DNA from 3 places in the Staphylococcus lugdunensis genome. Region 1 is predicted to be linked to each of the others. Evidence: riboswitches for the same ligand, from Rfam matches in the RefSeq annotation. Region 1 holds a riboswitch; each other region holds the start of a gene.
What was found. A riboswitch is a leader RNA that binds a small molecule or an ion and turns the genes downstream of it on or off. The one in region 1 is predicted to bind S-adenosylmethionine.

Region 1 (8,314 bases):
ATAACTTAAACGCTATATTAAGGATGGATGTTCAATGCAATATTTTTATATTTTCATTGGTGGAATGATAGGCGCTGCTTGTCGTTATCTGCTATCAACATTCAATTCAACAACAACATTTCCATATGGTACATTAAGTGCAAATTTAGTTGGTGCTTTCTTAATGGGCTTATTATTCACTTTAACAGTGCCATTTCTAAGCAAGCATCCTAAATTGAAAAAAGCACTCACAACTGGATGTTTAGGTGCTTTTACAACATTTTCTACATTTCAATTTGAATTGATTACAATGCTTGAACAATCTCTTTTCTTAACCGCATTATGTTATGGAATTGTTAGCTACATTTTGGGAATTTTAAGCTGTTATATAGGTCTCAAGTTAGGACGTGAGTTATCGTGATAACACTTATCCTTATAATGATAGGCGGCGGTTTGGGTGCATGTGCAAGAGCTTGGATTACTCAGCAATCAAAACATTATTTAAAGATCGATTTCCCTATCGCAACGTTATTTGTAAATTTGCTTGGATGTTTTTTAATTGGTTATACTGCATCCATTGCTCATGAACATCATTGGTTCTCTTTATTCGTTGTCACAGGATTTTTAGGAGGATTAACAACATTTTCTACTATGAGTTTAGAACTTGTTCAAATGTTGTTAGAAAAAAATAAAGTCATTAAATTTGTACTTTATACTGTGCTTCAGTTTATCGTTGGCTTTCTATTATGTTTATTCGGCTATCAATTATAAGGACACAAACGAGTAAGGAGCGGAACAGAATTCATTATAAATCCATAGTCCTGCCCTGGCAAAGTTGACTAAGATTGAATCAAGCTTGATATAAGCGTATTTTCAATCCAGTCAATTACTGCCAATATATCGTTCATAGCCTAAAACATAATATCCCGAATCCTTTCTTGTTACGTCTTTTAATTTACCCTGCAAAATCTTGAGGGTTTGGTCCTATACGCTTCTCTTGATTTAATTGGTCAATACGTGCCATTTGCGCACCGCTCAACTCAAAATCAAACACTTGGATATTTTCTGTGATTCTTGATGGCGTGATTGATTTGGGAATCACGACTACACCATGTTGAATATTCCAACGAATAATAACCTGTGCCGGAGACTTAGATACTTCAAGTGCGATTTGTTGAATTGTTTGATCATTAAGTATTTGTCCGTTTTGTAAAGGAGACCATGACTCCATAGGGATGCGCTGTGCTTTTAAGTAAGTTCTTAATTCATTTTGGGTAAATTTAGGGTGATATTCAACTTGATTGATCATTGGCTTTATTGAGACCTGTGCAAGTAAGGCCTCAAGATGATTTACGTCAAAATTACTGACACCTATACTATAGACTTTATTATCTTTATATAAATCTTCCATGCCCTTCCACATATCAATCATGACCGCTTCATCTTTGCCGGGCCAATGAACTAAATATAAATCGAGATAGTCTAATCCCAATTTTTTCAAACTTTGTTCGTATGCTTGTGCAACGTTTTCTCTACCAAAATCTTCAAAATATAATTTTGATGTAATAAATAAATCTTCTCGACTTAATCCTGTTGATGTCATTGCTGCTTTTATACCTGCACCAACCTTTTCTTCATTACCATATACTTTTGCCGTATCTATACTTCTATACCCCTGTTCAATCGCATATTGGACTGCTCGTTGACACTCGTTATTATTTCCAATCCGAAATGTTCCTAGACCTACTTTAGGCATCGCTTGTCCATTATAAAATTCTATCGTTTTCAAATGATTCAGCCCCTTTTACATTAATAACGCTAATACCTATTCCCACTCTTGTAAATTTTAAGCATAAAACAGCACCTAACTCGTATAAAAGGAAAGTTAGGTGCTAGTTATTTTTTAGTTAAATGATTCTATTTTTGTCATAATTTCTTGCAAATCATCAACATTGTATTGAATTCGACCATGGAAAACAAATTTGTTGAAAAATTCATTTAGTTGCTCTGGACCGACAAGTACTTTCGCACTTGAAGTTTGCGCATAATTTGAAATAGTTACTTCACCTTCACGTTTAGGATTGAAATAAAGAATAGATGTAGGTGTGTATGTTAATCCTAATTTCGTTTGCAAGTCAGTAGCTAACTTTTCAATTTGTGCAAGTTGTGCTGAATAATCTAAAAATGATAGCGATGATTGATCATCATTTTGATCTAGTACTAAGGTATGCGGTGCTTTGGCATTTAAATCTAATGTTGAAAAGACTTGTTGCATCATTGGCAATTCATTAAATTGATTACCACTTATACCATTATACACATGCCCCTTTAATAACTTGGAATCAATAATATAAAGTCCTGTACGAGTTAATACAAGATGACTGATGCGTTCAATATTATTCAAGTCATTACCAGGTAAAAAGATATTAGCCATAATATGCATATCTTCAGGTCGGATTCGTTTTTCATTGACAAGACGTTCACGGATACCAATTAATCTCATATCCGTCACATATTCACTCGTATTTTTTGAAAATAATTTTAGAGCATCAATTTCTCGCTCTTTGCTATTAACAGTTGCTTCGTAATTTTCCTTTTGTTTAGTAACTGTCTTTTTGTTTTCAATTCTTTCTTTTTCTAATGCTTCGTCATGTGATTCTTGCATTTGCTTTTCTTTTAATTTATATTCGTCTACCGTTTGTCGTTTTATCTTTTTATTATTTCTTAATGCAACGAAAAATAAGATTAAGCAAATAAGTGCTATTACCACAGCGACGATTAAACCGATTTCCATTGGTCCTAATGAATTCATTCAAACAACGCTCCTTTAATTATTCAATAACTATAATTATAATAGAAAATCTGTCTTATTTCGATATTTATCCTTAAATTTAGTAATTAAAAATTAAATTATGCTTGAACGGCGTCTTTTAAAATATTGACTTTATCTAATTTTTCCCAAGGTAATAACACATCTGTTCTACCAAAATGACCATATGCCGCAGTTTGTTTATAAATAGGATGTTTTAAATCTAACATTTTAATGATACCAGCGGGTCTTAAATCAAAATGTTTTCTAACTGCAGCGACAAGCTCACCTTCAGATACTTTACCTGTATTAAACGTATCAATGGCAATAGAAACTGGTTCAGCTACACCAATGGCATAAGCAAGCTGTACCTCACATTGGGCTGCAAGTCCAGCTGCAACAATATTCTTAGCTACATACCGTGCTGCATAAGCGGCAGACCGATCTACTTTTGTTGGATCCTTACCACTGAAGCATCCACCTCCATGACGCGCATATCCGCCATACGTATCAACAATAATTTTTCGTCCTGTTAAACCAGCATCACCTTGTGGTCCACCAATAACAAAACGCCCTGTAGGGTTAATAAAGAACTTAGTGTCCTCATCTAAAAGATTATCAGGTACCGTTGGATAAATAACATGATTTTTAATATCCTGTTGAATTTGTTCTAATGTTATATCTTGCGCGTGTTGTGAAGATACCACAATTGTATCGATGCGGTATGGTTTGTCATTTTCATCATATTCAACAGTTACTTGCACTTTGCCATCCGGACGTAAATAATCTATAATGCCATCCTTTCGAACATCTGATAAACGTTTAGCAAGCTGATGTGATAAGAATATTGGTAAAGGCATATACGTTTCAGTTTCATTAGTAGCATAACCAAACATTAGCCCTTGATCTCCGGCACCAGTTGCTTCTATTTCTTCTTCTGAAATATCATTACGATATTCAAGTGCTTTATCAACACCTTGTGCAATATCCGGTGATTGCTCATCTATAGCAGTTAAAACTGCCATTGTTTGGCAATCATATCCATATTTAGCTCTTGTATAGCCAATATCTCTAATTGTTTCTCTTACAACTTTAGGAATGTCCACATAAGTTGTTGTTGAAATTTCACCAGAAATCAATGCCATACCTGTTGTAACAGTTGTTTCACAAGCAACACGTGCATTAGGGTCGTCTTTTAAAATTTCATCTAAAATGGCGTCGGATACTTGGTCAGCTATTTTGTCGGGGTGTCCTTCAGTAACTGATTCTGAGGTAAATAAGCGTTTATTATATGTCATTGTTTACTCCTTTAAGTTATTTTACGAAAACTCTCTTGTATAAGCCAAATTAAAAGAGCCTTCTACTATTTAGATAGAGAGAAGGCTCTAGACGTCCATTCGCTCTTATCGTTCAGACCATATTTGTCTGCAAACGGTTTGGCACCTTTCTTTATAAAAGAGGTTGCTGGGCTTCATTGGGTCCATGTCCCTCCGCCACTCAGGATAAGAGAATCCGTTAAGAATTATACTACCGAATTCGTTAGCTAATGTCAATTTTAGATTTTTCATACCAACATCGTATTAGCTATGGCATAATCCTTTCATTATGTTATACTATTGAATTGTAAAGGCTTTCACATGTAATATTTATGCACTGGAGGGGTTAAAGTATGTCAATTAATACATACAGCGAAACGTCAAAAATTAAACACTTATTAGAAAAAGAGACAACTTTATTTCAGCTTTCAACGACGCAGCTTTATAACAAAATTCTTGAAAATAATGAAGGAGAACTGACTGAATTAGGTGCAATCAATGCTAGTACAGGTAAATATACAGGACGTTCACCAAAAGATAAATTTATCGTTACTGAACCTTCATATAAAGATAATATTGACTGGGGCGATGTCAATCAACCTATAGATGAAGAAACATTTTTAAACCTATATCACAAAGTTTTAGATTACCTTGATGAACGTAACGAATTGTATGTTTTTAATGGTTATGCAGGCAGTGATAAAGATACACAACTTAAATTAACGGTTATTAATGAATTAGCATGGCATAATTTATTTGCACATAATATGTTCATTCGTCCTGAATCAAAAGATGAAGCTATAAAGATTAAACCGAATTTTACAGTTGTATCTGCACCTCATTTTAAGGCAGACCCAGACATTGATGGCACTAAATCTGAAACATTTGTCATTATTTCATTTAAGCATAAAACAATTCTTATTGGCGGTACAGAATATGCCGGAGAAATGAAAAAAGGTATTTTCTCTGTTATGAATTATTTATTACCAATGCAAGATATTATGAGTATGCATTGCTCAGCTAATGTGGGTGCTAAAGGTGATGTTGCGTTATTCTTTGGTCTATCTGGAACAGGAAAAACAACTTTATCTGCTGCTGCAGATAGAAAACTAATCGGGGATGATGAACACGGTTGGAACAAAAATGGTATTTTTAATATTGAAGGCGGTTGTTATGCAAAAGCAATTAATCTTTCAAAAGAAAAAGAACCGCAAATATATGACGCTATTAAATATGGCACAATTCTTGAAAATACAGTTGTACATGAAGACGGTAGCGTAGATTTTGATGACAATCGATATACAGAGAACACACGTGCTGCCTACCCTATTCACCATATAGATAATATCGTATTACCATCTAAAGCAGCACATCCAAATACGATTATTTTCTTAACAGCGGATGCATTTGGCGTACTCCCTCCAATCTCTAAATTAACTAAATCGCAAGCGATGTATCATTTCTTGAGTGGATTTACATCAAAATTAGCTGGAACAGAACGAGGTATTACCGAACCTGAACCGTCATTCTCAACATGTTTCGGCGCACCATTCTTACCTCTAAATCCGACCGTATATGCTGATTTATTAGGTGCGTTAATTGATGAACATAACGTTGATGTCTATCTCGTAAACACCGGCTGGACAGGCGGTAAATATGGCGTTGGTCGCCGCATTAGCCTCCACTATACTCGTCAAATGGTTAATCAAGCAATCACAGGTCAATTAAAAAATACAGAATATATAAAAGATGACATGTTTGGTCTTTATATTCCGACAGAAATCGAAGACGTGCCAAAGACAATTCTTCAACCGATCAATGCTTGGAATGATCCAGATAAATATAGAACTCAAGCGCAAGACTTAATCAAACGCTTTGAACATAATTTTGAAAAATTTGGTTCAGAAGTAGCCGAGATAGCACAAAGTGGCGGCTTTAATAAATAAAAACCTCAAAAATATAGCTTAGATGCATATTATGATTTAAAATTCGTAGTGCATCTAAGCTTTTTATTTTTGAAGCTCTTCTATTTCCTTCATCCAATTGAATATACGTTGAATTGCCAATCTCATTGCTACTGGTCGAGGTACATGGCCTTCTGCAAGCTGATAAAATGTATCAAATTGCGTCCCTCGTTGTTTCAAAGCATCTTCTAAAACGTATGCCTGATGAATACCGACTTGTTTATCCTGACCTCCATGAATGATAAGTATCGGTGGACTCGTTGCATCAATATCCTTTAACGCATCACGTTTTTTATAGGATTGTGCATCTTTAACAGGATGTCCAATCATTCGTCGCAACATTCCTCTCAAATCCACACGTTCCTCATACATTAAATTTACGTTTGAAACACCACCCCAAATAATATAACTGTCCACTGGTAAATCTTGAAACGTTAATAAACCTTGCAGACCTCCGCGTGAAAAACCAATCATATGAATATAAGCGTCAGGATATGATTGATGTAACTGCTGAACAAGTGTTGTCACATCATGTAAATCACCTTGGCAAAATTCATCTCTACCTTCACTCCCATTATTACCTCGATAATATGGCCCAATAACTAATGTCTCTGGTGATGAAAATTGCATTAATCTTGCTGCACGCACACGTCCTACCTGACCTTTTCCACCACGTAGATACACAACAATCCGCTCAACCGTTTTATGAGGTAACATTTGTAATGCTTTCACTTTTAAACCATCAACAACATAGGTTACCTCTGCAAATTCATGTGTCAATGATTCAATTGGCATGGTTTTATAAAGAATATAATCCAAGCAATTTCACCCTCTCCAAACACTGCTGAATAGCTGCATCTTGTATTAAATAACTTCGCTTGTTTTCAGGAATATCGTTAAGTCTTTGATAAAGAATGGGACCTGCTGTTTCTAAATAATCATTTTTTTTATCTATACGACTTACTTCAATTGTATATACATCTTTGACAAAAGGTGTCTTATCCTTAGTAAATACTTCATATTGCGCAATGTACGTAAGTTTCTGGCATTGGGCGCCTGTTTCTTCAAAAAGTTCGCGTTTAATCGCCTCCATACTTGTTTCTCCTTCTTCCCGTTTACCACCTGGAAATTCTATTCCTCTTACTTTATGCTGAGTAAATAATAGCTGCTGTTTATAAAATGGGATAGCTAAAACATGGTTACCATTCGCAATATCTTTATCATTTTTATATGTGAGGATAACACGTCTATTTTCTTTATCTAAAAATTGCATATAGATTATTTCCCCTTTCAATATGTTAAAATGAAGTTATTGCTAGATGGTTGGAGGCTTTTATAAATGAAAAAATTATTACAAAAATTATTTTTAAGCTTAATTTATGTTTATCAACATTTTATTTCCCCAATGACACCAGCGACATGTCGTTTTTATCCAACATGCTCAGAATACACACGTGAAGCCATTGTGGTATATGGACCACTCAAAGGAACTTATATGGGTATCCGTAGAATTTTAAAATGTCATCCTTTTCATAAAGGCGGATTTGATCCAGTACCGTTAAAAAAAGATAACAAGCACTGTCAACATAAACATTAAAACATGACCAATTGTGATGTATCAACCTCGGGAGGAGAAAATGAAATACGTCGTTGTTTTAGAATACCTGATTGTGACACAAGATCATGATCATAATAGTATCCAGAAGGTGTAATATCCCCTGGATAATCTCCAAATTGTGCTAAGTAAGCTGTAAAATAACGACTTAACCCATATTCATACATTCCACCAATGACGACACTAATATTATCACGTTGTAGCTTGTGTATTAACTTAATCACATGGTCAATACCACCCATTCTAAAAGGCTTAATTACGACCACTTGTATGTTATAACTATGACATAACGTTAATATTTGTTGCACTGATGTAGCCTTTTCATCTATTGCCACTGGCGGAAATAAATTATGCTTATAATTTTTATATAAATCCATTGTTTTAAATGGTTCTTCGATATAAATAGGATGATACTGCTTAACCAGTGCTAATTTAGGTAAATCTTCTTTAGTTAATGATTCATTTGCATCAATTACCAACTGATATTCAAAATCCAATTGCTTATTCATATGCGCTAAATCTTTCAAAATATGATTCGACCATTTTATTTTAATGCGTTTTGGTTGTGTCTCTTTAAGTTGAACGAAATGCGCTTCGGTTAACCCGCTCACAGTTGCACCATAATCCACAT
Region 2 (8,314 bases), 750 kb from region 1:
ATACGCATCCGATGCTAAAATATCATCCGGATCCATAAAGTGAAGAAAATCGCCAGTTGCTTGAGCCACACCAATATTACGTGGTTTTCCTGGTGCACCATAATTAACAGGACATTGATATAATTTAAAATGGCTAAATTGTTGTTCATAGTTACGCATTTTAGCAACACTATCATCAGTGGAACAATCATCTATAAGAATGACTTCTATCTTTTCTTGCCCAATACTTTGATGAAGCAACGAGTCTAAACATGCTTCAATGTAATCCGACACATTGTATACAGGCAAAATGACTGAAATTAACATTAAGATACCTCCTTATTTCTACGACTTGAAACGCTATAATATTTGATTGAATACATTAACTTTTTTAACATGCGCATCCCTAAAGATGGATTATAAATATTCATTTTGACACCACGCTCATTATCAATAATTCTGAAGTAACCACCTATTAGCAAACGATAGCGTGGCAGTCGAATTTGAAAAGTTTTACGACTAAAATTTTTCACCTTAACACCTAAAATGATTAATGGCTTATCGTGTATTAACATTGCTCGAGCTTTTAACTTGCCATGTGAATCAATATAAATTTGCGTACTATCACTCATATCAAACGCCTCTTGAGACAATGAAAAGTGTAATTCACGACTGCCCCAATGATAATGATGCACAATGATATTTATTTTTTTATAATCCTTTTCAGCTGGAAATACCATCCCTTTATGCTGATAAAGGATGTGTTTATAGCAATTATCAATTGGTAATGCATCTATCATCTCTATGCTTATGTATTGTAGTAATACTTTTGTTTCTATGTTAAAACGAGTATTGTCTTGAATGTATTTTAAATTTAAATAACCCTGGTTATGTTCTAATATATAGTTCAAATAATGTAACACGACCAAATATTGAATATAAGGTAAAACCCTGCCGTATAAATCGGTAGAGCGTTGAATTAATTCAAGATAATTTTTAACGATATGAGGCGCATACCTATTTTGATCCTTCCATGAGTTAATACTTAATGACCGGTAATCATCTCTGTTATAGAAATAATTAACATGTTTAATTAAGCCATAAGACTTGACGTCTAATAGAATCATATTAATAAACTTTGCATCTTCCCAAAAATCAATCGTCTCATCGAATGTATACTTATGATGGGTAAACAACGATTTTCGAAAGACCATTCCTCCAATATGATATTGAATATCTTGGTACTGCTGTGTAATATCTACTACATGCCTACGTTGTTGAAAACGATAATTTAAATTTTGAGCTGATAATGTATGGCCTTTACGTATTAATATAGGCGCACTTGCTAATTTTATGTACGGATGTTTAAGAAAAAATCGACTGGCTTCTTTGAAAAAATTTGTGCTCACATAATCAGAGTCATCAATAAATGTCACTAATTTTGTCTCAGGACTCATAAGTGACATGCCTAAATTTCTAGCTGCACTGACACCTTTATTCGTTTGATTAATAATTTTAATCTGTGCATGATTTTGATAGCCTTTTAAAATTTGTGCCGTCGAATCAGTGCTACCATCATTGATAACAATAATTTCATCCTCTTCAAAATACAGACAGCTTAATAGCTTATCTAGTGTATGTGCAATATATTTTTCACTATTGTATGTAGGAATGATGATTGAAAACACTCGTAAGCTCCTTCCGATGCAACAAGGCTATCTATTTATTAACGCGTTTTAAACAAGCTACTAATTAACTACTGTATATTAACAAAATACATTATGATTATACACCATTTATTAACTAAAATATAACCTATATTTTTTATTTAATAAACACTTGTCTATAATCGTTGTAACTGCCAAGCGAATACACTTTTCAAATATTAAAATTTTAAATCACTGACAAAAAAAGAACCTCCTGAGAGGTCCTAGATTTAAATATATTCATCCTATTTAGCAATATACTTTCGAAGTTAATTAATGCGCGTACACCTTTATTACCAGCCTTGACCATCGATATCTAATGTATCTAATTGCCCATCTTGTAAACCTTGTAACGCCTGTTCTAACGTTGCTAGTGCTTCATCTAATTGCTCATAGGTAATGACTAATGGTGGTTGAAATCTCAATACATTACCTGCAACGGCAATAATGACAACACCATGTTCAAAACAATAATTACATATTTTTAAAGCTGCTTCTGGATCTCTTGTCTTATTTTGCTTATTTGACACAATATCAATGCCTATAGAAAGCCCGATGCCTCGAACATCACCAACATACTCATAACGTGAAGTCCATTGTTCCATACGTTGGCGTACATAGCGCCCTTTATTGACACTTGCTGATAATAAGTCGTCTTCTTCAAGCATTTCAATTGTTGCGAGTGCTGCCTCACAACTTACCGGATTAGCCCCAGTAGTAAATAAATGGGCTGGTGCTTCCAAGCTATCAATAATTTCTTTACGTGCCACTAACGCAGACATTGGTAGGCCTCCAGCTAATGACTTTCCAAATGTAATCATATCTGGTATAAAATTAAAGTGTTCCACCGAACTCCAAGTGCCTGTTCGACCTAATCCTTGCTGAATGTCATCAACAGCAATTAAAATTCCGTGTTCTCGACATAAAGCTGCTAATGCCTCAAAATAGCCTGCGACTGGCTCAAGTAATCCACCATCACCTTGTATCGTTTCAACAACAATACATGCCACTTCGTCTGCGGGTACGTATTTCGCAAACATTTCCTTTAGAGGTGCTAAATATTCAGCAACTGTATTTGCAGTTGGCTGTTCAAACATTCCTCTATAGTTATCAGGAAAAGGTATGTGATAAAAGCCATTTAGTAATGGTCCATAATGTTTGCGCATATTTAAACTAATCGCGGACATAGATAATGAGCCAAATGTTGATCCATGATAAGCGTTAGTAAAGCTAATAATATAAGGACGTCCCGTGTAAGCACGTGCAAATTTAATGACACCATCATTAGCATCAGATCCACTTAAACCAAAGGTTACCCTTTTTTCAAAGTTGCCAGGCGCAATCTCGCACAACTTTTTAGATAATTTAACCGCCGATTCATGATACATATATGCGGGTGTATAGTGAATGAACTTATCTACCTGCGCTTTTATAGCATCGGATACTTTTTTAGGTGCATGACCAACATTTTGCGAACTGGCACTCGATAATAAATCAATATATGATTTACCGTCAACATCGACAAGCATTGCACCATAACCATGATCTATCACGAGCGGATAGTATTTGATACGTCCTGATTTTGCAAAATATTTCCCATCTTCTTCAATAAGTTGCGCTGCTTTACTCATAGTCAATTCATCCTCCAAATACTGCTGACTTATTCGCACAGCAATGTAATACAACCCAATATACAATTAATTATCAGATTTGTAAATATTTTCTGAATAATTAAATTATTAAGTTGTTTGTTCACGCTTACTGTGGATATTTAAAATGATTAAAACAACAAGTACTAAAATTAACATATGTTGTATCGCAGCACGCTATTATGTCACTTTAATTTTCATATGGAATCACGTCGTCACCATATTGTTTTTTAATATATGCTTTAATTTCTTTTGATTGTAAAACTTTTAATAATTCTTGGAATTTTTTATCTTTTTTATGTCCTTCTTGTACTGCAATAATATTAGCAAAAGGTGATGATTTTCCTTCAAATGCAATCGCATCTTTAGATGGTTTTAAACCATTATCAATTGCGTAATTTGAGTTCATGATAACTGCTGCACCTTCACTGTTATTATATGTTTTAGGTAAAAATTCAGCGCCTTGTTGATTATTGAATTTCAAATGCTTTTTATTTTCAGCAATATCTTCAAACTTCGCATCTTCAATTTTCACTCCTTTTTTCAACTTAATTAAGCCTTCGTTAACAAAAAATGATAAAAAGCGTCCTTCTTCTGCTGGATTATTTGAAACATAAATGGTTGAACCATCTGGTATGTCTTTAATATGCTTATATTTTTTACTATATACGCCCATTGGAGTTGTAAAGACTTTGCCTACTTCTTCAATCTTATAGCCATGACTTTTTCGTTCTGCCTTTAAATAAGGTACATGTTGGAAGAAATTGGCATCTACATCACCTTTATCTAATAATTTGTTTGGTACTTTATAGTCATTAACAATCTTAACTTTTAAATCATAGCCTTTTTTCTTCATTGCTTCTTGTGCATGTTTTAACACATCTCCATGTGGTGCTGGTGTTGCTGCAACGGTAATAGTCTTGCTCGCTTCTTTATTGTCTTTGCCACACGCTGATAAAGCTAGAGTAATAATTAACACACTAATCATGATGACCCATTTTTTCAATTGTATCCTCACCTTTCTAATTGCTACTTCAATAAAGATGAAAACAGTCGAATTCAAGACATAAAAAATACTTTCTCAAATTAAGAGAAAGTACGCACACTTTCTCTCATCTCTTAAAGTACTTTAAACTTTATGTGACTTGGCACCATGTCATTCACTGACGGTTGCCGGGCTTCATAGGGCACATCCCTCCACCACTCTTGATAAGAGTCTTCTTACTTTTATTGAATTAAATTTATCCTATCACTATGCAAAGAGAACGTCAATTAGATTTTTGAATTTTCTGACTAATAATTGTTTTTTACACTTAGGGGAAAAGATAACTAAATCGTTTTAAGGAGGAATGCCTAATGTATTATTTAAAATATCATTTAACGAGCGCCTGTCTAATTAGTATGTTGCTATTATTCATATTGTTTATCATAGATTTGTTAACTGACACAACCCAGTTAGCTCAATTACTTATCAATATAGACTTTATTATTCCTAAACAATTCACCCCGTTATGGCTTGAAATCCTTATTCATTTAATCATTGGTATTGTTGTTTATATGATGTTATTACTGCTCTATCGAGTTAGAAAGCAATGGTATGCCATTGGTTATGTGGCATCTATGTTATCTTTTATAGTGCTGTATCCATTTCTCATTCATATCGCTGTTCGACCTATCTTTCATTTTAGCTGGTCAGAATATAGTCTATGGCTTTTAGCACATATTATTTTTATCGTTTGTGTGGCTAGAAGTATTCCATTTATTGATAAAAGATAAATAAGTATATCACTGTATAATTAAGCTTTGATAACATTTAAAAAAGCAAATGCTATATTTGTATAAAGTTAATTTTAGCGCATACGTAAATACAATATTAAGATTACCTTAGGATTTGTTAAAAACGCCCGCACATTAAGCTGATGATGATACACTTACACTGTAAAGTTATTTACTATGTGAATGGGGGTTTCATAATGAAACAAATGGTTCAAATTATTTTATCTGTTTTTGCGCTATTCTTGGTATTAACTGCAACAAGCGTATGTGTTACTCAAGCAGATACCATGTCCCAACAAGATGCAATCACAACTGCAAAGCAAGCTATAGCACGTAGTGGTGGCAATCCAGATTTGCAAAATTTTAATACAGTTATAGACAAAGGTAACTACTTTAAAATCAAAATCACACTTAAAACTAATGACAGTGTCGGTACTTATAAAGTTTATAAAAACGGCCAAGTTGAATATAAAAATGGTAAATTTGGTGTATATAACCTATTAAACCCTAACCAAACATATGCAGCTAGCGAAATAGCTAATACCTCAACTCATATGGCACAACAAGAACAGCAAAATAACCCCGTAGATTGTAAAAAGGAACTTAATCGCTATTATGTGGGTAATATCAAATCTACGGAATTACCTCAGCAGAATGCCTCACTCCCTGAAACGGGTCACACTTCAAATAATATAATAACATTAGCATTTGGTATTTTAGCACTTATGAGTGGTTTGGCATTGACGTTCATGCGCAATTCAAAACACTAAAGTATTCATAAGTACATTTAGGACAAATCAAATGTATTGTTCTCTTTCGATGATCATTATGATCATCGTGTATACCAATTATAATGAATGGTACTGTTTACTTTTACATGTAAACCAAGTAACTTGATGCTCAGTTCCCGCTTAAAGCTGTCTTAATAAATCACGTTGTTGCTTCGGTAAATTCCAAATATATTGAATAAATTCTCAATCAAGCCTTTGCGGATTGCCGTAAAGGTTCTTTGTTTGTGGCTTACGTCATTATTTTAAATAACAGATTATGACTCTAATTATGCATTTCAACCGCGTTTCTTTTAGTCAATTGACTTATCTACACACATGCCCCTTAGCGCTAGAGTGGCTACTTTACTATCGATCATCCATTTATCCTGTTACATAATACACATCAATGCTTCAGTTAACTGCGATTCACTTATGGTCTGATTATCATCAATCATTGAATACGATCAATATAATAGTATGGAAAGCTTAAAATATTTTGTAATTGACATGCTAATGAAGATTTACCCCTGTCTGGTACTCCCAACGGTTAATAGTCGTCATGCCGTGTTTGACTCCCCTACGATAAAAATACGTCTATTTTTTGAAACTCTACAAATTTTATTAAGAATATTCAATAAATATGAGTAAAAAAGCTTGAGAATATATTCATTTTTTATCATACTATTAGTGAAACTTATTAGAAGGAGTGGAAAGTAATGAATAAAGAACAATTAGAAAAGGTAAAAAATGGTAAAGGCTTTATCGCCGCTTTAGACCAAAGTGGTGGTAGTACACCTAAAGCTTTAAAAGAATACGGTGTTGGCGAAGACCAATATAACAACGAAGACGAAATGTTCCAACTTGTTCACGACATGCGTACGCGTGTTGTCACTTCACCATCATTCACTTCAGATAAAATTTTAGGTGCGATTCTATTCGAACAAACAATGGATCGTGAAGTTGAAGGCAAATATACTGGTGACTACTTAGCAGACAAAGGTGTTGTTCCTTTCCTAAAAGTAGACAAAGGCTTAGCTGAACAACAAAATGGTGTTCAATTAATGAAACCTATCGATAACCTAGATGAAACATTAGATCGTGCAGTTGAACGTCACATCTTTGGTACTAAAATGCGTTCTAACATTTTAGAATTAAATGAACAAGGTATTAGAGACGTTGTTGAACAACAATTTGAAATTGGTAAACAAATTATTGCCAAAGGTTTAGTTCCAATTATCGAACCTGAAGTGAACATCAATGCTAAAGATAAAGCCGAAATCGAAGAAGTATTAAAAGCTGAACTTAAAAAAGGCTTAGACGCTTTAAATGATGACCAATTAGTGATGTTAAAATTAACAATTCCTACTAAAGCAAACTTATACAAAGAATTAGCTGATCATCCAAATGTTGTACGTGTAGTTGTATTGTCAGGCGGATATAGCAGAGATGAAGCAAATAAATTATTGAAAGACAACGATGAATTAATCGCAAGTTTCTCTCGTGCATTAGCAAGTGACTTAAGATATAGCCAATCTAAAGAAGAATTTGATAAAGCTTTAGGTGAAGCTGTTGACTCAATCTATGATGCATCAGTGAATAAAAACTAAGATATATGTTTAAAGCTTAAGCGATAACAGCTTTGAGCGAAAATCATTGAAATTAAAAAAAGTGCCGACTGTTTCACCTTAAACAGTCGGTACTTTATTATTTTTTATGCTTGATGTACGTCAAACAAATTTCCTACTTGCTTAAAGAAATCTCCAAATTTTTTGGCAGGTTCACCTTCGCCAAACATCTCTTCTAAGTTTGCCTGTGATTCACGAGCACTTTGCTCAGAAGTTTGGTACATGTCTGTTTCGTATGCTTTTAGTGCATCTTGTAACGTTACATGACTTTTAATTGCTTCAGCCAAAAGATATGCATCGTAAAGTGCCATATTGACACCCTGTCCTGCAAAAGGGCTCATTAAGTGCGCTGCATCACCAATTAACGTCAAGTTCGCTTGATTATCCCATTTGAAACCAATAGGCAGTTTATAAATGCGTCGTAATAATAAATCATCACTCGCATAATCAATGTATTTTTTCGAATTGACGTCCCAATCTCTAAAGTCATGTAATAACTGTTCTTTAATTTCTTGTCTATTCATGGCTTTAAATTGGTCAAATTCATCATAATCCATTTTATACGACATATAGACTTTAATTCGTCCATCTCCATTAACTTGACCTAATATCGCTTTGTGATCGCCAAATGCCATCATTTTCCCATTTTTGTTAAATTCAGCTAAATCAGGATACTGATGAAAGACATCTTCAACATTTAATTCTACCATCGATATCCCATTATACTCTACGTCCGTATTTGCTAAATAAGGTCTTACTTTTGAAAAAGCACCATCTGAACCAATTACAAAGTCAAATATTCGTGTACT
Region 3 (8,314 bases), 1.1 Mb from region 1:
CTGTTCCGCTAAGAAATCCGTGATTTTACCTTTACCTTCGTCTCCCCATTGTGTCCCAACTACTACGATTGATGACATAAGAGCACCTCCAAGTTTTCTCGATTAACCACTAGATATTCTATCAATAACAATCTGATATTGCAAATAAAAATCGAACATTAATTTTATAGTGTTTTTCACATTATTATTTTAGAATTTTGATGTCTATCCACTTCAAAAACACTTTAATATCAAGGTTTAAAGATGTTTTTACAAATTTCCAAGATACATACTTAGCTGTTAAAAAGTATGTTAAAACAAAATAAAAACCGTACATTTAAAATTAATCAAAATTAAACGTACGGAAATAAAAATATTCTTTTCTTACATTTCAGCATGTGCATAATCAATATCGGTAAATTTATTATATTGCTTCATAAAGTGAAGTTTGACGGTACCGGTTGGGCCGTTACGTTGCTTAGCTATAATAATTTCGATTTCACCATTATCATCATTTGTTTGTGGTTCGAAATTGCCACCATCTTCATCTTCTTCACCATCGCCACGATTATAATAATCATCACGATATAAAAATGCAACAATATCAGCATCTTGTTCTATAGAACCTGATTCACGAATGTCACTCATCATTGGTCGTTTATCTTGTCGTTGTTCAACACCACGAGATAGCTGACTTAACGCAATAACAGGACATTCTAATTCTCTAGCGATTGCTTTTAGTGTTCGAGAAATTTCTGAAACCTCTTGCTGACGATTATCAGATAAACGTGAACCGCTTCCTTGTATTAATTGCAAGTAGTCAATCATAATCATATCTAAACCATGTTCTTGCTTTAAGCGACGACATTTAGAACGGATATCTGTAATACGAATACCTGGTGTGTCATCGATAAATATTTTCGTACGTGATAATTTACCTACCGCAATGGTAAAGCGATTCCAATCTTCTTCAGTCATCGTCCCTGTTCTTAAACGGTTAGAATCTACGTTGCCTGAGCTACATATCATACGCGTAGCAAGTTGGTCTGCCCCCATCTCTAAAGAAAAGATACCTACTGTATAATTATCCTCGTGAACCGCTACTTTTTGAGCAATATTAAGTGCGAAGGCAGTCTTACCTACTGATGGTCTAGCTGCAATAATAATCAAATCATTACGATTAAAGCCAGCTGTCATTTGGTCTAAGTCACGATAGCCTGTTGGTATCCCAGGCGTTTGACCGCTATTTTGGTCAAGTTCTTCTGCTGTTTCATAAACTTGGCCTAAAATATCTCTAATATCTTTAAATCCTTCACTATCGCGTGTTGATGATAATTCTAAGATACGTCTTTCTGCATCACTTAAAATAGCATCTAACTCTAATTCATCATTATATCCGTCATTAGCAATACTATCTGCCGTTTGAATGAGCTTCCGCTTTAAAGCATGCTTCGCCACAATGTCAGTATAGTATTGAATGTTACGTGTCGTGGGTACGTTATTAGAAAGCTCAGCTAAATATTGCGGACCACCCGCTTCACTTAATGTACCATCATTTGTAAGTTGATCCATAAGTGTAACGACATCAATTTCTTTAGTATCTTCATTTAAATGCATCATTGCACGGAAGATATGTTGATGGGCGCCTCTATAAAATGACTCAGGAAGCAATACCTCCTGAGTCGAACTTAACAATTCTGGATCAATAATAATCGCACCTAAGACAGATTGTTCAGCTTCATTATTATGGGGCATTTGATTTTGCTCATATGATCTATCCATTATTGATTACACCTCTTAATCAAAAAGTTAAACCTCTTTGATATCAATCTTATCTTAATTAACAGCGTCTTATTGTTCTACTACATGTACACGAATTGTACCATCAACTTCTTTGTCTAATTTCACTGGTACATTCGTATAACCTAAAGCATGAATACCTTGTGGTAAGTCCATTTTACGTTTATCTAATTTAATATCATGCTGTTTTTTTAAACCTTCAGCAATTTGTTTTGTGCTTACAGAACCAAATAATTTGCCACCTTCACCTGTTTTAGCACTGATTTCAACTTCAATATCAGCTAATTTGGCTTTTAGCGCTTTGGCTTCATCAATTTCTTGTTGTCTATCTGCTGCTGCACGTTTATTTTGTTGTTCTAATTGTTTTAAATTGCCAGGAGTTGCTTCTACGGCATATTTATTTTTTAGTAAAAAGTTATTCGCATATCCTACTGGTACGTCTTTAACTTCTCCTTTTTTGCCTTTACCTTTAACATCTTGTGTAAAAATTACTTTCATGCATCTTCACTCCTACTGATTTGTTCTGTAATTGCTTGTTGTAATTGTTCGATTGCTTCATCAATGGTTACATCTTTAATTTGCGTTGCTGCATTGGTAAGATGGCCACCGCCACCTAATGCTTCCATAGTTAATTGTACATTAATTGAGCCTAACGAACGAGCAGAAATACCAATTAAATTGTCTTCTCTTTTTGCGACAACATATGACGCTTCAATACCTTCTAAACTTAACAGCTCATCTGCTGCTTGTGCAACAGTCACGGGATGGTAAATTTTATCATCTGAACCATGTGCAATAGCAATGCCATTATCTTGCACTTCTACAGTTTGAATCAGTTCAGAACGATTAATATACGTATCGACATCATCTTTTAAGAAATGCTGAGTCAATATCGTATCAGCACCATGTGCACGTAAGTAACTTGCAGCATCAAAAGTTCTAGAACCTGTTCTTAATGTAAAATTACGCGTATCAACGATAATTCCTGCATACATAACTGTTGATTCTAAGCGTGTTAAACGCTGTTCTGTCGGTTGATACTCTAATAATTCTGTAACAAGTTCAGCTGTTGAACTTGCATAAGGTTCCATGTAAATTAATAACGGGTTTGAAATAAAGCTTTCACCTCGTCTATGGTGGTCAATAACGACTTTACGATTAGCTTTATTTAAAATATTTTCGTCTAATACCATTTCTGGTTTGTGCGTATCGACAATGACGACTGTCGTTTTAGAAGTCATCATATCCCAAGCTTCATCTGATGTAACAAAGCGCTCTTTTAGTTCTGGCTTTTTATCAATTTCATTCATCACACGGCGTAAAGTTGGGTCAATATCCTCTTCATTTAACACAACATAGGCTTCTAAGTTATTCATTAGTGCAAAGCGAGAAACACCAATTGCAGCTCCGATTGCATCTAAATCTGGACGCTTATGTCCCATAATAATTACTTTGTCGCCTTCTGTTAAAATATCTTTCAAAGCATGAGATATAACACGCGCTCTCACACGCGTACGTTTTTCCATTGGGTCAGTCTTACCGCCGTAGAAACGTACATTACCATTCATACTTTTAATCGCAACTTGGTCTCCGCCTCGACCTAAAGCAAGATCAAGACCTGATTGTGATAATTCACCCAAATCTATAAGATTTTCTGTGCCTTCTCCAACACCAATGCTTAGTGTAAGTTGGGCGCGATAACCAACACTTTTTTCTCGCAACTGACTTAAAATTTCAAAGTTAGACTTCTCAATTTCAGCTAAAATCTTTTGATTAAGATAAGCTACGAATTGATCTGAACTATAGCGTTTAAAATAAATATTATATTCAGAAGCCCAACGACTGATAACACGTGTTACCATTGAGTTGATTTCTGAACGTTGCGTATCGTTCATATTCTGTGTTATTTCATCATAATTATCTAAAAATAACGTTGCTATAATTGGCTTAGAGTCTTCATACAACTTATTTGTATGCACCTCATCGGTAATATCAAAGAAATAAAGACAATGATCATCTTCACTATAGCGCACGTGATAATGATAATTATTATTCTCAATTTCTACTTCTTGAATCTTTTCCAATTGCTTTAAAATATTGGGGAAAACCTCATTAATAGGTTCAGAAATTACGTTTGATTCTAAATGATCTGACATAAACTGATTGATCCATTCAATATGATCATCCGCATCTAAAACGACCATTCCTATTGGCAAACGTTTAATTGCCCTATTACTTCCTGCTGAGATATGGCCACTTAAATCATCCACATAGTTATCCATTTTTATCATTGCTTGTCGGGCTAATACCGCACTGATAACGATAATTACAAAGAGAATCGCTGCCGCTATCCCTGCAACAAGTGGTTTAAAGATAAACCCCAATATAACAAGGGCTATCGCCGTTAGAACCATTAAAATGTACGGAACAAACAAAGCTTTTTTTGTGGATTGTCGGTTCATTTTTCCACCTCTATTCGCTTTTTAGTATCTTTTTTTTATTATCTGTTTTAAGTTAATTCCTAAATCAAGCACCCCTATAAGTGCAACAATATGCGTTACTGGCGAAATAATTGTCCCAATTACCATTAATATTATTGTTACTACGTCTGGCATGCGTTTTGCTTTTCCGAAGAAATGAATCACGCTTAATCCTTGGATGTACATCAATAATGATAACATAATCTGTAAGTTTATAACGATACTTTGGAAGATACTCGGTTGTGTTGCAAACATTACACATATTAAATCAATAACATATAACCACAAGACTGAACGTTTAAACTGCCATGCGAATAATGGTTTGAATATTGGTGTTGCTATTTTAAACTTTCTAAGAATTGGGAATGTGACAAGCAAATTGATTAAAATAAGGATAAATATTGCTATTATCATATAACTTGGAAGCTGAATAGACAATTGTTTAATGATAAAACTTAATGTTTGTTCATATTCTGCTTTCATGCCACTTTGAACATACGCTTGATCCAATAAATCTTCTAGTGGTTTTACTGCTGTTCGAACTAATACTTGTGCCTTGGGAATATGACCAAACACTTGTAATAACATAAAACCAATAATAGTTATTGTGCTGGCGACCGTCGTCGCTATGTAAAGAATCTGTTCTTTAGATGCACGTTCTTTAAGTAATTGTCCGATGACAATACTTGAGATAAGTACTAATATCATGGCACTTAATACGATTGTATTGCCGAATAATACTGCAATAACCAAAGTCACAATTGTAGCCAAACCAAATGATGGTATTGACTTATTCCAGAGAATAATTCCAGGAATGGTTGCAAATAAACATAACAGCCAACCCACTTCTGGTAATATATATGTGACTAAAGCGACTACAATTAATGCAAGCGTACCGATAATAGTAGCTTTAGGTTCTATTTTTGAAAACAACTTCGCCACTCCTATACTAAATTTAACTATAAGCACTATTTTAACCCGTGTAGCATATTAAAACAAATAAAGGACTTATTGGCATAGTAACTTTCATTTAAATGTCTAAATTAGCTTATCTTTAGACATTTTACACAGTCGTATGTCTTACCTCAATATCCATGATTGTCACTTCATTTACGTTTAAATGTTGATACCTTTAAAAAATGATATAAATTAGGTGCCCAAGTATTAAAATTAAGCAAAAAGCCATCATGTCCAACATTATCTGGAACAAAGAAATGACGGTGATATTTAAAGCGTACGCCTAATTGCTGTACCAGGTCATCTGGATATAGTAAATCATCGATAAATCCCATTGTCAGTACTTTAGTATCTAAAGATTGATATACTTCATCAACATCTGTTCTACCACGGTCAACGTTATGACTGTCTAAGACATCTAACATAGTTAAATAGCAATCCAAATCATAATGTTCTTTAAATTTATCACCTTGGTAACGTTGATAATTGACTACCTCATCAGGAGTAAAGCGTTCATCATAACTTTTAGATGAACGATATGTTAAAAATCCTAATTGTCTTGCAATACTCAAACCTTCTTTACCACCGATATGAATGGCTTGACGAGCAATCTCATTAAATGCACGACTGTATGATGATGTCTTATCGGTGGCTGCTAAAATTACTGCTTTATCAACAACAAATCGCCGATTATATAGTAATTCCATCACTTGCATCCCGCCAAGACTTCCACCAATTAATATGTTAATCTTGTTAAAACCTAATGCTTGAATTCCTAATTCTATTGCTTTGGTAACATCTCTTAAAGTCAATTTCTTAGGAAAATGTTGGTCTGTAAGATGTGAGCTAGAGCCAAATGGGCTTCCTATCACATTAAACGTTAGGAATTGATAATCATGAATTGGCATATAACCACCATCGATAATTTCACGCCACCAACCTGGCTGTTCATTGGTTCCATACGTTAAATGATTTCCAGTTAAGGCATGGCAAACCACAACCAAAGGCTGCCCTTGATAACCTACATGCTCATATCGCAGTTTTAAATTTTCTATTTTTTCGCCAGACTCTGTAGTAAATGCTCCAAGTTCCAAAGTATCGACAGTATAATTTATCATGACTATTCCTCCTTTAAATAATATAAAAAACCGCTCCTACTCTAAATGAAGTAAGAAGCGGTCATTGACTTATCATTCGAGTATCTCGTTGGTTTTAGCACCGTGCATTACTGTCGGTTGCTGAAGCGTCACTGGGCCAAATCCCTCAGCTTCTCATAATAAGATATATTTATGTCTATTATTAAGTTAAATTTAAATTTATTTTATCTAAAAAATATGATAACTGCAATGCCTTACTGCGATTTAGTATAGGTTAAAAGAATAAACGAAGCCCCGCCATTAACACAATGCCTGTCACAACTGTTATGGTCAAACTGCGTGAAATAAAAGCAACAACAATAGTCGGAATCGTAATAATCACGAATGATAAATTAATAGTAAAGCCTAAGCCGTGCGATGGTTGTTTTATCATAGCGTCTACAACTAATGCAGTAAACAGTGTAATAGGAATATAAGACAGCCATTTAACAACCTTCTCAGATAATTGTATGCGTGTAATCATAATAAAAGGCACAATTCGAATTATCAAAGTAACTAAACCACTAAAAAAGATAATAGCAAACATATACCAAGATGTTGTCATCGTTCCATCACCACCCCTAATGTCGAAGCAATGATAGCAGACAATAATATTGCCACATAAGTTGGCATAAACCAGCTAAAGATAAACATCATGACAATAACAGAGATGATTAAAACAATGTATATTTTAAGTTTAGAATTGGTAATAGCATCAAACTGCGCAATAGCTAAGAAGACAAACATTGCTGTAATAGCGTAATCTAGTCCAAAAACTTCAGGATTACTTATGAATTTGCCAAACACGGCACCGCCAATCGACGCAATCGTCCAAAAGACATATGCCGTAATATTTAAGCCATGAAGCCAGCGATCATTAATTTTTTCACCTTTTAAATAAGGTGAAATAGCCACGCCAAATGTTTCATCTGTCAATATTGAAGATAGCCCTACCCTATTCCATAACCCATATTGCTTATAATTGGGTGCAAGTGTCATTGATAATAAGAAAAAACGTGAATTGACAATAAGCGTCGTCACGATAATTGCTGTAATCGGTGTACCTGCAATGACTAACGCACAAATAATAAACTGAGCTGCTCCCGCATAAACAATCAGACATAAAAGGATAATTTCTAATAAACTAAAATGTTGTGATGCAGCTACAATGCCAAAAGAAATACCTACACCTGCATAACCTAATAATGTAGGTATACATTCTTTAACACCTTGTTTAAAGGAAAGATGTGTATCCATTTTATGCCTCCTCTTTTTATTTAATAACCAAGATAAGTCTAATATAACACTAGAACTGTATCAATCCTTTTATAATTCCGTTTGTCTGACGTTAGACAAACGAATGTCTAAAAATCTTTATATAAGTACCTTTAATTTTAATAAATTTTTCTGATAATTATTTAGACTACTCGCATTCAAATAACTTATCATTAAAAAAACAGGGAAACCATTGAGTTCGTATCTTTCTCAATCTTTCCCTGTATGATGATTTAATCTATGACATATAACGATGCGTCAACAAATAACGCTATTTATTTAACTGGTTTAATTTCTGTTTTACCGCCCATGAATGGCACTAAAGCTTCTGGAATAGTAATTGAACCGTCAGCATTTTGATAGTTTTCAACAATTGCCGCAAACGTACGTCCTACAGCAAGTCCACTACCGTTTAAAGTATGTGCTAATTCTGGCTTAGCAGCATGATCACGTTTGAATCGAATATTTGCACGACGCGCTTGGAAATCTGTACAGTTTGAGCATGAACTAATTTCTTTATAATCATTATAACTTGGTAACCATACTTCTAAGTCATATGTTTTAGCAGCACTGAATCCAATGTCTCCAGTACATAGAATAACACGACGATATGGTAATTTAAGCTCTTCTAAAATCGCTTCCGCATTCGTTGTCATTTCTTCTAGTGCATTCCAAGAATCTTCTGGT

Region 2: another riboswitch for S-adenosylmethionine. It lies ahead of AL499_RS08565 (MetQ/NlpA family ABC transporter substrate-binding protein); the one in region 1 lies ahead of metK (methionine adenosyltransferase).
Region 3: another riboswitch for S-adenosylmethionine. It lies ahead of metX (homoserine O-acetyltransferase MetX); the one in region 1 lies ahead of metK (methionine adenosyltransferase).

The regions. Positions count from the first base shown of each region.
Region 1 covers NZ_CP014022.1:10,825-19,138, reverse strand. Annotated here, with positions in the region: gene crcB (fluoride efflux transporter CrcB) at 35-400, shown strand; gene crcB (fluoride efflux transporter CrcB) at 397-750, shown strand; gene AL499_RS00130 (aldo/keto reductase) at 935-1,735, opposite strand; gene AL499_RS00125 (nuclease-related domain-containing protein) at 1,883-2,791, opposite strand; gene metK (methionine adenosyltransferase) at 2,890-4,086, opposite strand; SAM riboswitch class I at 4,189-4,297, opposite strand; gene pckA (phosphoenolpyruvate carboxykinase (ATP)) at 4,458-6,050, shown strand; gene AL499_RS00110 (alpha/beta hydrolase family protein) at 6,114-6,887, opposite strand; gene ytkD (RNA deprotection pyrophosphohydrolase) at 6,868-7,341, opposite strand; gene yidD (membrane protein insertion efficiency factor YidD) at 7,408-7,665, shown strand; gene menC (o-succinylbenzoate synthase) at 7,662-8,314, opposite strand, start outside.
Region 2 covers NZ_CP014022.1:1,833,571-1,841,884, reverse strand. Annotated here, with positions in the region: gene AL499_RS08580 (glycosyltransferase family 2 protein) at 1-306, opposite strand, end outside; gene AL499_RS08575 (glycosyltransferase family 2 protein) at 306-1,667, opposite strand; gene AL499_RS08570 (aspartate aminotransferase family protein) at 1,979-3,316, opposite strand; gene AL499_RS08565 (MetQ/NlpA family ABC transporter substrate-binding protein) at 3,525-4,340, opposite strand; SAM riboswitch class I at 4,444-4,550, opposite strand; gene AL499_RS08560 (hypothetical protein) at 4,691-5,110, shown strand; gene AL499_RS08555 (LPXTG cell wall anchor domain-containing protein) at 5,308-5,880, shown strand; gene AL499_RS08550 (fructose bisphosphate aldolase) at 6,597-7,487, shown strand; gene AL499_RS08545 (FAD-dependent oxidoreductase) at 7,592-8,314, opposite strand, start outside.
Region 3 covers NZ_CP014022.1:1,440,241-1,448,554, reverse strand. Annotated here, with positions in the region: gene AL499_RS06850 (adenylosuccinate synthase) at 1-78, opposite strand, end outside; gene dnaB (replicative DNA helicase) at 364-1,761, opposite strand; gene rplI (50S ribosomal protein L9) at 1,831-2,277, opposite strand; gene AL499_RS06835 (DHH family phosphoesterase) at 2,274-4,241, opposite strand; gene AL499_RS06830 (DUF2232 domain-containing protein) at 4,263-5,192, opposite strand; gene metX (homoserine O-acetyltransferase MetX) at 5,366-6,334, opposite strand; SAM riboswitch class I at 6,401-6,499, opposite strand; gene AL499_RS06820 (AzlD domain-containing protein) at 6,588-6,917, opposite strand; gene AL499_RS06815 (AzlC family ABC transporter permease) at 6,914-7,609, opposite strand; gene serS (serine--tRNA ligase) at 7,903-8,314, opposite strand, start outside.